2 regions of the Saccharothrix sp. 6-C genome follow, and region 1 is predicted to be linked to the other one. Evidence: riboswitches for the same ligand, from Rfam matches in the RefSeq annotation. Region 1 holds a riboswitch; the other holds the start of a gene.
What was found. A riboswitch is a leader RNA that binds a small molecule or an ion and turns the genes downstream of it on or off. The one in region 1 is predicted to bind cobalamin.
Positions count from the first base shown of each region.

Region 1 (7,386 bases):
TGCTCCGGCGTGACGCCGTCGGCCTGGTCAGCGGCACGCGCCGTTCTTCACCGACGCCGAACGACGTGTGGGAGGAAGCCGCGGCGCACTACGACGAGGAGCAGTTGTCGGCCATCGTGCTGATGATCGCCACGCTCGACTTCGTCAACCGGGTCGACGTGACCGTGCGGGAGCGGGCCGACCGGGCCGGCCGGCACAGCTGAGGCGCTCACCGCCGCGGTCGGCGGCCGAGCAGCAGCACGGGCGGCACGGCCAGCACCAGGCCGGCGGGCACGAGGAACGCGCTCACCGGGTCGAGGTGGTACAGCGGCACGAACGCCACCGGCGCCACCGCGCCACCCAGGAACCGCAGCGACTGCACCACCGACACCGCCCCGCCCCGGTTCGCCTCGCCCGAGGACAGCGCCAGCGCGTTCAGCCCGACGATCACCGCCTGGCTGAACGCGCCCGCCGCCGCCCACAGCGCCCCGACCGCCACCACCGACGGCAGCACGCCCACGCCGACCAGCAGCACCCCGCCGACCGCCGCGCCGAACACCGCCCACCGCCGCGCGCCGAACCGGTCGATCGCCCACCCGGTCAGCCGCGCGGTGAAGATCCCGACCAGCCCGAACCCGGTCAGCACCAGCCCGCGCTGCCCCGCGCTGAACCCGAACGTGTCACCCAGCCGCAGGGCGACCAGGAACGACACCCCGCCCAGGCACCCCCAGGCCACGAACCCGACCGCGGCCAACCGCAACGTCCGGGCCCGCCACGCGCTGCGCAACCTCGGCCGCTCGCCCTCCCGCGGCAGGTCGGCGGGCAACCCGACCACCGCCAACGCGGCCGCCACCACCGCCGCGCCCACGAACGCCCACCGCCACGACGCCTCGGCCGCCAGCCCGCCCAGCAGCGGCGCCGACGTCTGCCCGGCGGCCTGCATGGACGCGAACACGCCCAGCGCCCGCCCCAACCGGGCCTTCGGCGTCACCGCCGCGATCGCCGCCAGCAGCAGGGGAGTGGTGAACGCGTTCGCCGCCCCCTGCACGGCCCGCCCGCCCATCAGCACCGGGAACGACCACGACACCGCGCACAACGCGGACGCCAGGACGTAGACGGCGTAGGCGACCCGAACGGTCCGCCGCGCGCCCCACCGCTCACCCAACGTGCCGGAGACCAGCATGAGCAGCGCGAACGGCACCAGGTACCCGGTCAGCGTGGCCGCCGCCGTGCCGGCCGGGACACCGAAGTCCCCGCCCACCTCGGGCAGCACGGACGCCGTCATCGCGCCACCGAAGGGCCCCAGGAACCCACCGGCGTACAACGCCGCCACCCGGACCCGGGACCGGGACTTGTCCACAGGAGCCGACTTCACCGGCGACATCGCCGGCCCTGCGTGGCAGGGTAAAAGCAGGGGTCCCCTGGGCGAGTACCTCTGCGAAGCCGCGCGGTCCGGCCGCGCCGGGCGGCTGTCCCGCCGAGCCAGGTCGCTGTAGGGCCGAACCTGGTCGTGGTGGGGCCGCGCCGGGTGGCTGTGCGGTCGCGCCGGGTGGCTGTGCGGTCGCGCCAGGTCGCTGTGGGGCCGAACCTGGTCGTGGTGGGGCCGCGCCGGGTGGCTGTCCCGCCGAGCCGGGTGGCTGTGGGGCCGAGTCGGGTAGCGGTGGGGCCGAGCCGGGCGGCGGTCCGGTCGAGCCCGGTCGCGGTCCGGTCGAGTCGCGTGGCTGTGCGGCTGAGTCGGGTCGCTGTCCCGCCGAGCCGGGTGGCTGTGGGGCCGAGTCGGGTAGCGGTGGGGCCGAGCCGGGCGGCGGTCCGGTCGAGCCCGGTCGCGGTCCGGTCGAGTCGCGTGGCTGTGCGGCTGAGTCGGGTCGCTGTCCCGCCGAGCCGGGTGGCTGTGCGGTCGAGTCGGGTCGCGGTGGGGCCGAGCCGGGTGGCGGCCAGGCCGAGTCGGAGCCTGGTCCGGCCGAGTCGGGCCGTGGGCCGGCGAAGCCGCGTGGTCCGGCCGGGCCCGGTCGTGGTGCGGCCGGGCCCGGTCACATCCCGGTCGGCCCGCGTCCGGGGCCCCGGCCACGCCGCCGCAGGTACCGCTCGAACTCGGCGGCGATCGCGTCACCGCTGGCCTCGGTGATCTGGATCTCCGCGTCCCCGCGCTCCTCCAACGCCCGCACGTAGTTGCGCACGTCCTCGTCCTCGTCGGCCATCTCGCTGACCGTGCGCTCCCACTCCTCGGCCTGCTCGGGCAGCGCGCCGAGCGGCACCTCGACGTCCAGCACCTCCTCGACCCGGTGCAGCAGCGCGAGCGTCGCCTTCGGCGAGGGCGGCTGGGAGACGTAGTGCGGCACGGCCGCCCAGAACGACATCGCGGGCACGCCCGCCTGCACGCACAGGTCCTGGAACACGCCGACGATCCCGGTCGGCCCCTCGTACCGGGACCGCTCCAGCCCGTACTTCGCCGCCGCGGCCTCGTCGTACGCCGTGCCCGTCACGGGCACCGGCCGGGTGTGCGGGGTGTCCATCAGCAGCGCACCCAGCGTGACGACGGTGGTCACGCCCAGGTCCTCGATGTGGCCGAGCAGCTCGGCGGCGAACTTCCGCCACCGCATGTTCGGCTCGATGCCGTGCACGAGCACCACGTCGGTGGACGACCCGGGCGGCCGGCAGACGGACAGGCGCGTCGTCGGGAATTCAACCCGTCGGGTGACGCCGTCCACCATGCGGACCGTGGGTCGCGTCACCTGGAAGTCGTAGTAGTCGTCCGGATCGATCTCCACCAGCGGCGTCGCGTCCCACGTGAGTTGCAGGTGTTCGATCGCCGTGCTGGCGGCGTCGCCAGCGTCGTTCCACCCCTCGAACGCCGCCACCATGATCGGGTTGGTGAGCGGTTTGCTGGGGTCGAAGGGGGTCTGGGCGGCCTCGTCCGGATCGGTCACGCGGCCAGACTACGACCACTGCCGCACACCCGACGCCGTAGGCTTGGCGCATGTCGGTTCGTGTCACGCCGCCTCTCGCGGGCGCGCCCGCCGACCGCGTCCCCGTCGCGGGCCGCGCGACGAACCCCATCACGCGGCCCGCCGCCCCGATCCGGAATGATCGCGCAGGTCAAGGGGGTCACACCAAGATCCTCGCCGGCACGGGGGCCGACAGCGCGCGCCGGGTGGTCGGGCCCGCTGTGGGGCGGGCGCGGTCGCCGTGGGGACCGACACCTTCGGGGCCGATCGCGCGGACCTGGTCACGTCCGGCGGCCCGGGGAAGATCGTCGGACCGTCACGTCGGGGTGCCGAACCCCCACGTGAGGCCTTTGAGGAGCACGGCCGCGGCGCCGTCGCCGGTCCGGCCGGAGCAGGTCCAGCCGACCACCCTCGATCACACTCCGTGCGCAACACTGCGGGATACTTACGTCGAACAGGTGAATGGCGGGTTCGTGGCGCACCACCCGGAAGCGAAGTACTTCAACGAAGGACGTACATGACGGTCGAGGCTGTGCTGTGGGACATGGACGGCACGCTGCTGGACTCCGAGAAGCTGTGGGACATCCCGCTCTACGAGTTCGTCGAGAAGCTGGGCGGCACGTTGTCGCTCGCGACCAGGCAGGCGATGGTCGGGTCGAGCGTGCCCCGGACGATGTCGATGCTGTTCGCGGAAGTGGGCGTCGAGCACCCCTCGGAGGAGGAGGTCGCCGACGGCGCGGCCTGGATCATGCGGCGCACCGAGGAGGTGTTCCGCGCCGGCCTGCCGTGGCGGCCGGGCGCGCGCGAGGCGTTGCGCGCGGTCCGCGACTCGGGTGTGCAGATGGCCCTGGTGACGTCGACCGAGCGGCAGCTGACCGAGGTCGCGCTGGACACCATCGGGCGTGATTTGTTCGACGCCACGGTGTGCGGCGACGAGGTCGAGCGCCGCAACAAGCCGCTGCCCGACCCGTACCTGCGGGCCGCCCGGCTGCTCGGCGTCGACCCGACCCGGTGCGTCGCGATCGAGGACTCGCCCACCGGCGTCGCCTCCGCCGTGGCCGCCGGCTGCACCGTCCTGGTCGTGCCGTGCGACGTGCCGGTGGAGCAGGGCGAGCGCCGCGTGTTCCGCGAGTCCCTGGTGGGCGTGGACCTCACGACGCTCGCCTCGCTGCTACAGCGCTGACACCCGCTTCGCCCGGCGCGTGGCCGGGTCCACGAGCAGGCCGAACACGACGCCGAGACCGAGCCACAGCGTGGCCGTCTCGGCGAGCGACGCGAGCCGGAACTCCCACAGCACGCCGCCCGGCAGGTCGGACGGCACCGCGTCCGGCGTCGCCGGGAACACGACGAGCAGCACGACCACCGCCGCCACCACGGCCGACGCCACGGCGGTGGCCCGCACCGGCGCGCCGAGGTGGCCCAACCGGGAGGCCAGGTGGCTCGCGCCGACCGCCACCAGCAGCCCGGCCGCGATCAGCCCCAGGTAGAGCACCGTGCGGTACCCCACCGTGTCCGGGTCGCCCACCGCGGGCGGGTTCGCCGGGTACTTCACCGCCGGCAGCAACGCCGCCGCGCCGAACGCCGCCGCCGACAGCGCCACCGCCCGGACGAACGGGGCCTGCGACGTGAACCAGCGCCGCGACCCCGCGTAGGCGGTGGCGAACAGCGCGCCGACGGCCAGACCCACCACCACCGCGGCGAGCACGCCGCCGACCACCTGCGTGCCGCGGCTGAACAGCTCGCCGTGCCCGTGACCCGCGTCGGGCCGCGCCTGCTCGACGGCCAGCGCCGCCCGGATCGGCGCCTCGACCACCAGCACGCCGACCAGGCCCGCGAGCAGCCCGGCCACCGCGCCCGCGCCGACACCGCGCAGCAGAAGGCCTTTGTACGTGTTCGTCGACATGGCGGCCGCGCCTAGTGGCACGGGACGCCGAGCGCGTGGCGCCCGTCGTGGAAGAACTCGTGCACGGTCTCGGCGGCGTGGCCGAGCGCGATGCCGTTCTCCTGAAGGACCAGCCAGGTCACGGTCAACGCGACCAGGGCGACGGCGTAGGCCCACCTGGGGATGGGAGTGGGAAGGGGGTGCGCGGGGCTCGTCATGACGGCCTCCTCCATACCTCGTGGAAGGTCAACAACAACTCGTGCCGCAGCCGGTCTCCTGACTCCCGGATCGACGCCGTCCCCGCGTCTTCCCAGCCGCCTCACGCGGCCAGTGACGTTCTCGGCGGGTTGGCTCCCCGGTCACAGTGGCGAGGACCGCGCCGGATTCACACCGGCTTCCCGTCCACTGCGGCGCTGCGACCGTAGAGGCGGATCGCGGGCCGGCACAACCGACCAGACGAGTTGTCGTGCTCCTCCCGCCTCAGCGCGGCGACAGCGGGCAGTCCCCGCACGTGCCGCCGCCGTCGAGCCGGTAGTACAGGCAGCAGCTGCGCCGCCGGAACGCGATCTCGCCGGGGAACGGGATGAACTCGCCGGTACCCTGGAGCGGCGGGTCGGCGAACAGCTCGTCCGCCGACGCGACGCAGTCGACGCCGCTGCGGCTGATCGTGCGCAGCGCGCCCGCCGCGGACGACCCGGCGTTGCCCCAGAGCAGGCCGCGGGCCACCGACGTGGCCGCGTGCACCGCCTCCACCACCGGCTCCAGCGACTCGGCGACGCCGACGCCGGCGACCGGGTCCTTGAGCCGGACCTGGAGCCCTTCCGGGGTGTAGCGCCACCACAGGTTGCCGGGTCGGATGTCGGGCACCGCCCCGCCGACCGCGCGCGCCGCGACGACCGGGCTCAGCAGTCGTGCGGTGTAGCCGAGGAAGAACAGCGACCCGGCGACCCGCCGTTCCCGGGTGCGGTAGCGGGCGGAGATCAGGTCTAGGGTGTCGGGCAGGGCGGTGCCGTGCGACAGGGCCGCGCCGTCGTGCCAGGTGTCGTCGGGCCGGCCGACGTCCAGGGCGAAGAACGGGCTGAGGCCGCGGATCTGCCGCAGGGTGGCCAGGACACGGGCGAACTCGGACACGTGGCCTAGTCTGCCGCCGTGGACGCACTGGGGTTGGGACTGGCCCTCGGTCTGGCCGCGAGCATCAGCCCCGGCCCGCTGTTGGTGCTGGTGGTGACGTCGGCGCTGAGGTCGGGCTGGAGGGCGGGCAGCCTGACCGCCTGCGCGCCACTGCTCTCGGACGCCGTCGTGGTCGCCGTGACCCTGCTCCTGCTGGACCGCCTGCCCGGACGCGCGCTGGGCGTGCTCGGCGTCGTCGGCGCGGTGTTCGTGGTGTGGACCGGCGTGCAGACCGTCCGGGACGCGCGATCCGCCTCCCTGACCGACCGCCCCCCGACTCCGGGGGACCGCGCATCGCGGCAGACCCCGGACCCCCTCGCTTCACCGGCGACACCGGAAGACCGGACTTCACCGGCGCTGGAAGACCACGCTTCGCAGGCGCCGCCGGGAGACCAGGCTCCACCGGCGCTGGAAGACCATGCTTCGCAGGGGTCGCCGCCCAGGGGATCCCTGAATTCGATTCTACCGCCGGGGTCCGACAATTCCGGCTCCGCGGAGTTCGCGGTCCTGCGGCGGGCGGTGGTGGTGAACCTGCTCAGCCCCCACCCGTGGATCGCGTGGGCGACGGCGCTCGGTCCCCTCACCGTCACCACCTGGCGCGCGTCGGCGGGCGCGGGGGTGGGGTTGCTGGTCGGGTTCTACCTCACCCTGGTCGGCGGCAAGGTGGTGATCGCGCTGCTCGTCGCCCGCGGCCGCCGCCGGCTGACCGACACCGGCTACCGGCGGGCCCTCACCGCCGCCGGCGCGCTGCTGGTGCTCGCGGGCGTGGCGATGGGCGTCGAGTTCGCCACCCTGTGGTCGAGCTGACGCGGTAATCGAGCTGACGCGACCCCGGTCCCGGGACTATGCATGTCGGCGTGCACCCGACCGACGCGACGTTCCTCGACCACCTCGCCGACCGGCTGGCGGCCCTGCCCGCCGTGCACGCCGTCACCCTCGGCGGGTCGCGCGCCCAAGGCACCCACACCCCGGACAGCGACTGGGACCTCGCCGTCTACTACCGGGGCGGCTTCGACCCCGCCGACCTGCGCGCGATCGGCTGGCAGGGCGAGGTCTCGGAGGTCGGCGCGTGGGGCGGCGGCGTGTTCAACGGCGGCGCCTGGCTCACCGTCGACGGCCGGCGCGTCGACGTCCACTACCGCGACCTCGCCGTGGTCGAGCACGAGCTCGCCGAAGCCGAACGGGGCCGCTTCCACTGGGAGCCGCTGATGTTCCACCTCGCCGGCATCCCGAGCTACCTGGTCGTCGGCGAACTCGCGCTCAACCGGGTGCTGCGCGGCACCCTGCCCCGCCCGACCTACCCGGAGGCGCTGCGCGCGGCGGCGCCGCCGGTGTGGCGCGGGAAAGCGGCCCTGACCCTCGACTACGCCCTGTCCGCGCACGCGCCCAGCGGCCGGCTGGCCGAAGTCG
Region 1 is NZ_CP064192.1:2,530,360-2,537,745, forward strand. Features, by position in the region: partial or broken gene IOD16_RS41425 (RNA polymerase subunit sigma-70) at 1-20, opposite strand, end outside; gene IOD16_RS11435 (hypothetical protein) at 66-203, shown strand; gene IOD16_RS11440 (MFS transporter) at 209-1,354, opposite strand; gene IOD16_RS11445 (PAC2 family protein) at 2,010-2,906, opposite strand; gene IOD16_RS11450 (HAD family hydrolase) at 3,442-4,107, shown strand; gene IOD16_RS11455 (CbtA family protein) at 4,096-4,827, opposite strand; gene IOD16_RS11460 (CbtB-domain containing protein) at 4,839-5,024, opposite strand; cobalamin riboswitch at 5,056-5,239, opposite strand; gene IOD16_RS11465 ((2Fe-2S)-binding protein) at 5,287-5,937, opposite strand; gene IOD16_RS11470 (LysE family transporter) at 5,956-6,783, shown strand; gene IOD16_RS11475 (nucleotidyltransferase domain-containing protein) at 6,834-7,386, shown strand, end outside.

Region 2 (7,386 bases), 620 kb from region 1:
ACGAAGAACGGGGCGATGTAGATGTACGGCGAGAACTTCACGTCCAGGCGGGTCAGCCGGTAACGCCAGCTCAGCTTGGCCGGACCGATGTCATCGTTGTCGTCGCGCCGCGGCGGGCGGGGCTCGGCGCCCCGCCCGCGCGCGACCGAAAGCTCGGTCGTCATTACTTGGCAGCCTTCTTGGCTCCCTCGATGACCTTCGACCACGCCTCGTCGGGCGACGTGCCCTGCTCGACCGAGGTCAGCGCCGGGGAGACCACGTTGTCCTGGATCTCACCGTCCTGCGGGCCCTTGTACTGGGCCGCCGCGACCTTGTTGGCCTGCTCGGCGAACAGCAGGCCGACCTTCTCGCCGCCGAAGTACTCGCTGGTCTGGTTGAGCAGCTCCGGGGAGATCAGCGCGTTGGTCTGGCTCGGGAAGGTGCCCTTGGCCTTGAACGCCTTGATCTGCTGCTCCGGCGCGGTCAGCCACGCGGCCAGCTTGGCGGCCTCGGCCTTGTTCTTGCCCTGCTTCGGGACGGTCAGGTACGAGCCGCCCCAGTTGCCGCCGCCGCCGGGGAACGCCGCGGTGACGGCCCACTTGCCCTTGTGGTCGGGACCGGCGTTGCCCTCGATGACACCCAGCATCCAGGACGGGCAGGTCTTGGTGGCGAACGCCGACTCCTTGAAGCCGGTCTCCCACTCGGGGCTCCACGCGGCGAGCTTGGCCGACTGGCCGCCCGCGACCGCGGCGGTGACCTGGTCCCAGATCTTCTTGTCGTCGTTGGTCTCGATCACGAGCTTGTCGTCGCGGTCGAAGTAGCCGGTGCTCGCCTGGTTGTGCATCGGGTTGAAGATCTGCGCGGCCGAGTCGAACCACGGCTTGCCGGTCGCCTTGACGTAGGCGTCACCGGCGGAGAAGTACGAGTCCCAGGTCGCGAACAGGGCCTTCACGCCCTCGGGGTCGGACGGCAGCTTCGCGGCCTCGAGGAGGTCCTTGCGGTAGCACATGGCCAGCGGGCCGATGTCGGTGCCGTAGCCGATGAGCTTGTTGTCCTTGGTCGTGACCGCGTCGACCTTCCACTGCAGCCAGCGGTCCTCGCGGACGTCCTTCGGGCCGATCTCCTTCAGGTCCTCGAACTGGCCGGACTTGGCCATGACCTGGCTGAGGAAGCCCTCTTCGACGGCTTCGACATCGGCGAGACCGGAGCCCGCGCCCAGCTTGGTGAACAGGTTCTGGTGGTGCGGCGCGCCCTGGCCGGTCTTGCGCTGCGTGACCTTGACGTTCGGGTTCGCGGCCTCGTACTCCTTGAGGAGCTCCTCGTAGCCGAACTCGTTGAAGGTCGCGATGGTCAGCTCGACCTTGCCATCAGGCGACGTGCCGGACCCTCCCGAGCCACAGGCCGTGGCGACTGCGGCAAGCACTGCGGTGCAGGCCAGGACTTTGGCCAAGCCTGCTCGACGGTAGCGCACGAGAACTCCTCAGTTGATCGGCGGTGAACGTTCTGGGAGCGCTCCCAGGTTTTGGGGGAGTGTGGTTCGCACCACGGAGTTGTGTCAAGCTCCCGTGTCCGCGCTGTTACCGACGTTGGGTCATTTGCCTTGCTGGACCGATTCTGCTAGCGGTGTGCCCAGTAGTCCGATCAGGCACTGTTCGTAGACCGGTCGGACACGCTCGGTTCATCTCCGCGTCGAACAGCCCGAAAAGATTCACGAGTCGCGCACCCACTCACCCGCCACCAGTCTGCACCGGAAGTGCGCACACGTCGGCCACCACCCCACCGCGAGTCGCGGGCAGTGGCGCGCGGAGTCGTCCGGACGGGTAGCGCGAGTCGGCCGACCGGGTGGCGTCACCGGCCGGCCGAGTCACCTCCGGACGGGCCTCACCGCGAGCTGAGACGTCCATTCAGGACCAATGATCCACCGAAGTGTTTCGTCACGCGCGCGAGGGCGTCCGAATATAGGGGTACCCCTCATGATCGAATCGTTTTCGCGGCGTTATAGGGCGCGCCCGGGCGGCCCGCCGGCTCAGCGGCCGTCCTCGAGATCACCCTCGGTTTCCAGGTACGCCTTTCGCAGCGCTTCCAGCGTCTCCGGCTCCGGGTGCTCCCACATACCCCGTTCGGCCGCCTCCAGGAGCCGTTCGGAGATGCCGTGCAGCGCCCAGGGGTTGGACCGGGCCAGGAACTCCCGGTTCACCGGGTCCAGCACGTAGCTCGCCACGAGCTGCTCGTACATCCAGTCCGCGACCACGCCGGTGGTGGCGTCGTAGCCGAACAGGTAGTCGACGGTGGCCGCGAGTTCGAACGCGCCCTTGTAACCGTGCTCGCGCATCGCGGCCAACCACCTCGGGTTGACCACGCGGGCGCGGAAGATCCGGTTCGTCTCCTCGTTGAGCGTTCTGGTGCGCACCGCATCGGGCCGCGTGCTGTCGCCGACATAAGCCGCGGGCGCTTTGCCGGTGAGCGCGCGCACGGTCGCGATCATGCCACCGTGATATTGGAAGTAGTCGTCGGAATCGGCGATGTCGTGCTCACGCGTGTCGATGTTCTTCGCCGCCACCGCGATGCGCTTGTAGGCGCTCTCCATGGCCGGCCGCGCTTCGACTCCGTCGAGTTCGCGGCCGTAGGCGTAGCCGCCCCACACCGCGTACACCTCGGCCAAGTCGGCGTCGTCGCGCCAGTTGCGGCTGTCGATGAGCGGGAGCAGGCCGGCGCCGTACGCACCCGGTTTGCTGCCGAAGATCCGCATTGTCGCCCGACGCGGGTCGTCGTGCTGCGCCAGATCGGCTTGGGCGTGCGCCCGGACGTAGTTGTCCGACGCCGACTCGTCCAAGTTCGCGACCAGTCGCACAGCGTCGTCGATCAGTGCCACAACGTGCGGGAATGCGTCGCGGAAGAAGCCGCTGATCCGGACCGTGACGTCGATTCGCGGCCGGTTCAACTCGGCGAGCGGGATCGCTTCCAGACCGGTCACCCGACGGGACTGATCGTCCCATTCGGGCCGGACGCCCAGCAGCGCCAGCACCTCGGCGACGTCGTCACCGGCGGTGCGCATCGCGCTCGTGCCCCAGACCGACAGGCCGACCGACGGCGGCCACTCCCCCGTGTCCGCGCGGTAGCGCTCCAGCAGCGACTCGGCCATCGCCTGGCCGGTCTCCCAGGCCAGCCGGGACGGCACCGCCTTGGGGTCGACCGAGTAGAAGTTGCGGCCGGTCGGCAGCACGTTCACCAGGCCGCGCAGCGGCGAGCCGCTCGGACCGGCCGGCACGTAGCCGCCGTCCAGGGCGTGCAGCACGTTCGTCAGCTCGTCCGTGGTGCGGGCCAGCCGGGGCACGACCTCCAGCGCGGCGAACTCCAGGATGCGCGCCACGTCCTCGTCGTCGGTGAGGCCGCGGGCCGCGGCCACCTCCCACCCGGCGTCCTCCATCGCCTGGACGAGCGCGCGGGCCTGCTCCTCGACCCGGTCGGTGGCGGTCCGGTCGTTGCCGGACTCGGCCAGGCCCAGCGCCTCCCGCAGGCCGGGCAGGGCCGCGACCTCGCCCGCCCACATCTGCTTGGCCTGCAGGATCGACAGCACCAGGTTGACCCTGGTCGCGCCGGTGGGCGCCTGGCCCAGGACGTGCAGGCCGTCGCGGATCTGGACGTCCTTGACCTCGCACAGCCAGCCGTCGACGTGCAGGATCAGCTCGTCGAACCCGTCGTCGGCCGGCCGGTCGGACAGGCCGAGGTCGTGGTCGAGCTTGGCGGCCTGGATCAGGGTCCAGATCTGGGCCCGGATCGCCGGCAGCTTCGCCGGGTCCATCGCGGCGATGTTGCCGTGCTCGTCCAGCAGCTGCTCCAGCCGGGCGATGTCGCCGTAGCTGTCGGCCCTGGCCATCGGCGGCACGAGGTGGTCGACCAGGGTGGCGTGCGCCCGGCGCTTCGCCTGGGTGCCCTCGCCCGGGTCGTTGACCAGGAACGGGTAGATCAGCGGGAGGTCGCCCAGGGCCGCGTCCGGGCCGCACCCGGCCGACATGCCGACGGTCTTGCCGGGCAGCCACTCCAGGTTGCCGTGCTTGCCCACGTGCACCACGGCGTCGGCGCCGAACTCGTCGGACAGCCAGCGGTAGGCGGCGAGGTAGTGGTGGCTCGGCGGCAGGTCCGGGTCGTGGTAGATGGCGATGGGGTTCTCGCCGAAGCCGCGCGGCGGCTGGACCATGACCACGACGTTGCCGGAGCGCAGGGCGGCCAGGACGATCTCGCCGTCGGGGTCCCGCGACCGGTCGACGAACAGCTCGCCGGGCGCCTCGCCCCAGTGCCGCTCCATCCCCTGGCGCGTGTCCTCCGGGAGGGTGGCGTACCACTGCCGGTACCGGGCCGCCGGCAGCCGGACGGGGTTGCCCCGCAACTGCTCCTCGGTGAGCCAGTCGGCGTCCTGGCCGCCGGCCGCGATGAGGGCGTGGATCAGCGCGTCGCCGTCGAGGTCGGCCACCCCGGGCAGCTCGTCGCCGATGTCGTAGCCCTGCTCCCGCATCGCGGTGAGCAGCCGCACGACGCTGGCGGGGGTGTCCAGGCCGACCGCGTTGCCGATGCGGGAGTGCTTGGTCGGGTAGGCCGACAGCATCACCGCGATGCGCCGTTCGGCCGGGGGGATGTGGCGCAGCCTGCCGTGGCGCACCGCGATGCCCGCGACCCGCGCCGCGCGCTCGTCGTCGGCGACGTAGACCGTGAGGCCGTCGTCGTCGACCTCCTTGAACGAGAACGGCACCGTGATGATCCGGCCGTCGAACTCCGGGATCGCGACCTGGGTGGCGGTGTCCAGGGGGGACAGCCCGTCGTCGTTCTCGTCCCAGGCGGCACGGCTGCTGGTCAGGCACAGGGCTTGGAGGACCGGCACGTCGAGGGCGGCCAGCGCGCCCACGTCCCAGGCGTCGTCGTCACCGCCGGCGGACGCGGCGGCGGGCTTGCTGCCGCCGGCCGCGAGCACCGTGACGACCAGGGCGTCCGCGGCGCCCAGCTCGGCCAGCAGCGCCGGCTCGGCGGTGCGGAGGGAGGCGCAGAAGACCGGCAGCGGACGGCCGCCCTTGGCCACGATCGCGTCGCACAGGGCGTGCACGAACGCCGTGTTGCCGGCCACGTGGTGGGCGCGGTAGTAGAGCACGGCGATGGTCGGCCCCTCGACCTCGTCCTGCCGCTCCAGCACGCCCCAGGTGGGCGTCGGCTCGGGCGGCGCGAAGCCGTGGCCGGTGAGCAGGACCGTGTCGGAGAGGAACCGGTGCAGCTGGGTGAGGTTCGCCGCGCCGCCGTGCGCCAGGTAGGCGTGCGCCTCGGCGCAGACGCCGCCGGGCACGGTCGACAGCTCCATCAGCGGCGCGTCGGGGTTCTGCTCACCGCCCAGCACGACGACCGGCAGGCCGGAGGCGAGCAGCCAGTCCAGCCCCTCCTCCCACATCCGGCGTCCGCCGAGGATGCGCACGACCACCAGGTCGACGCCCGCCACCAGGGTCGGCAGGTCGTCCACGGCGGTGCGGGCGGGGTTGGCCAGGCGGTAGTCGGCGCCGCCGGCGCGGGCGGACAGCAGGTCCGTGTCGGAGGTCGACAACAGCAGGATCACGTGCGGGCTCCATCCCTCGGGGGTCCTCGCCCCGGTCGTGGGTACGGCGAGCGGAGTTCCTGACTCCCGGGACCTGCCCGGTCACAGTGGCGGGACCGCGCCGGATTCACACCGGCTTCCTCCTGCTGCTTCGCCGTTCGGAGGTCACCCTAACGGCAGTTAGCATCCAGTCCATGCCCACGGATCGAACTCACCCGGACGCCTGCCCCGGCGCCGTCGACGTGCACCAGGCCGCCGACGGCGGGTTGGCGCGCGTGCGGGTGCCCGGCGGGACGTTGGACGCCGTGCGGGTCGACGCGCTGCGCGCCGCCGCGGTGGACCTCGGCGACGGGTTCCTCGAGTTGACCTCACGGGCGAACTTGCAGATCAGGGGCTTGGCGCCGGGGGCGGAGCACGAGCTGGGCGCGCGGCTGCGCGACGTCGGCCTGCTGCCCTCGATGAGCCACGAGCGGATGCGGAACATCGTGGCCGCCCCGTTGGACGACAACCAGGCGCTGGTCGACGAGATCGACGCCGCGCTGCTCGCGGCGCCGGACCTGGCGTCCCTGCCCGGGCGTTTCCTGGTCACGGTGGGTGGCGCGGTCAGCGGCCTGTCGGGTGACATCGGGCTGGTCGGCGACGCGTTGTTCCTGGCAGGGCACGATTCAGGGCTGCGCGTGACCGATCCCGTCGGGGCCGTGGTGACCGCCGCGCGGCTGTTCGGGCAGCTCCGCGGCGACGCGTGGCGGCTGTCCGAAGTGGACGGCGGTGTGCGGAAGATCACGGCGGCGTTGGGCGTTCCGGGTGACGCCCGGATCGAGCCGGGTGTGACGCCCGTCGCACCCGGCGAGCACGGTTCCGCCGTCGTGGCGGGCGTGCCGTTCGGGCGGTGGGACGCGCGGCTCCTGGCCGGCGTGCCGGTCCGGCTCACGCCGTGGCGGAGCCTGGTGCTGCCGGCCGGGAGCGACACGACCGGCCTGTTCACCTCGCCGGACTCGCCGTGGCACGGGGTCAGCGCGTGCACCGGCCGTCCGGGGTGCGCCAAGTCGCTGGCCGACGTGCGCGCCGACGCGGCCCGCTGGATCGGCGCCCGGACCACGCCCGGCCGGGCGCACTGGTCGGGCTGCGCACGCCGGTGCGGTCGGCCCGCCGGCGACGTGGTGGAGTTCGTCGCGACCGGCGACGGGTACGAGGAGATCAGGTGACCAGCTACGTCAAGGACGGCGCGGAGATCTACCGCCGTTCCTTCGCCACCATCCGCGCCGAGGCAGACCTGGCGCGGTTCCCGTCGGACGTGGCGCGGGTGGTGGTGCGCATGATCCACGCCTGCGGGATGGTCGACCTGGTGTCGGACGTCGACTTCTCGCCGCACGCGGTGCGCGACGCGCGGGCGGCGCTGCTGGCCGGCGCGCCGATCCTGTGCGACGCGCAGATGGTCGCGGCGGGCGTGACGCGGCGTCGGCTGCCCGCGGACAACGAGGTCGTGTGCGCGTTGGGCGACCCCCGCGTGCCGGAGCTGGCGGCCGAGCTGGGCACCACGCGCAGCGCGGCGGCGTTGGAGCTGTGGGGCGACAAGCTGGCCGGCGCGGTGGTCGCCATCGGCAACGCGCCGACCGCGTTGTTCCACCTGCTGGACATGATCGCGGCGGGCGCGCCCCGGCCCGCCGCCGTGCTGGGGGTGCCGGTGGGGTTCATCGGCGCGGCCGAGTCGAAGGACGCGCTGGCGGCCAACGACCTCGGGGTGGAGTACCTGGTCGTGCGCGGGCGGCGGGGCGGCAGCGCCATGACCGCGGCGGCGCTCAACGCGATCGCGAGCGAGGAAGAATGACGGGCAA
Region 2 is NZ_CP064192.1:1,912,644-1,920,029, reverse strand. Features, by position in the region: gene IOD16_RS08890 (carbohydrate ABC transporter permease) at 1-164, opposite strand, end outside; gene IOD16_RS08885 (ABC transporter substrate-binding protein) at 164-1,450, opposite strand; gene cobN (cobaltochelatase subunit CobN) at 2,006-5,572, opposite strand; cobalamin riboswitch at 5,606-5,734, opposite strand; gene IOD16_RS08875 (hypothetical protein) at 5,746-6,756, shown strand; gene IOD16_RS08870 (precorrin-8X methylmutase) at 6,753-7,379, shown strand; gene IOD16_RS08865 (precorrin-2 C(20)-methyltransferase) at 7,376-7,386, shown strand, end outside.
Region 2: it holds a riboswitch for cobalamin, as region 1 does, so the genes downstream of both, cobN (cobaltochelatase subunit CobN) here and IOD16_RS11460 (CbtB-domain containing protein) in region 1, are expected to answer to the same signal.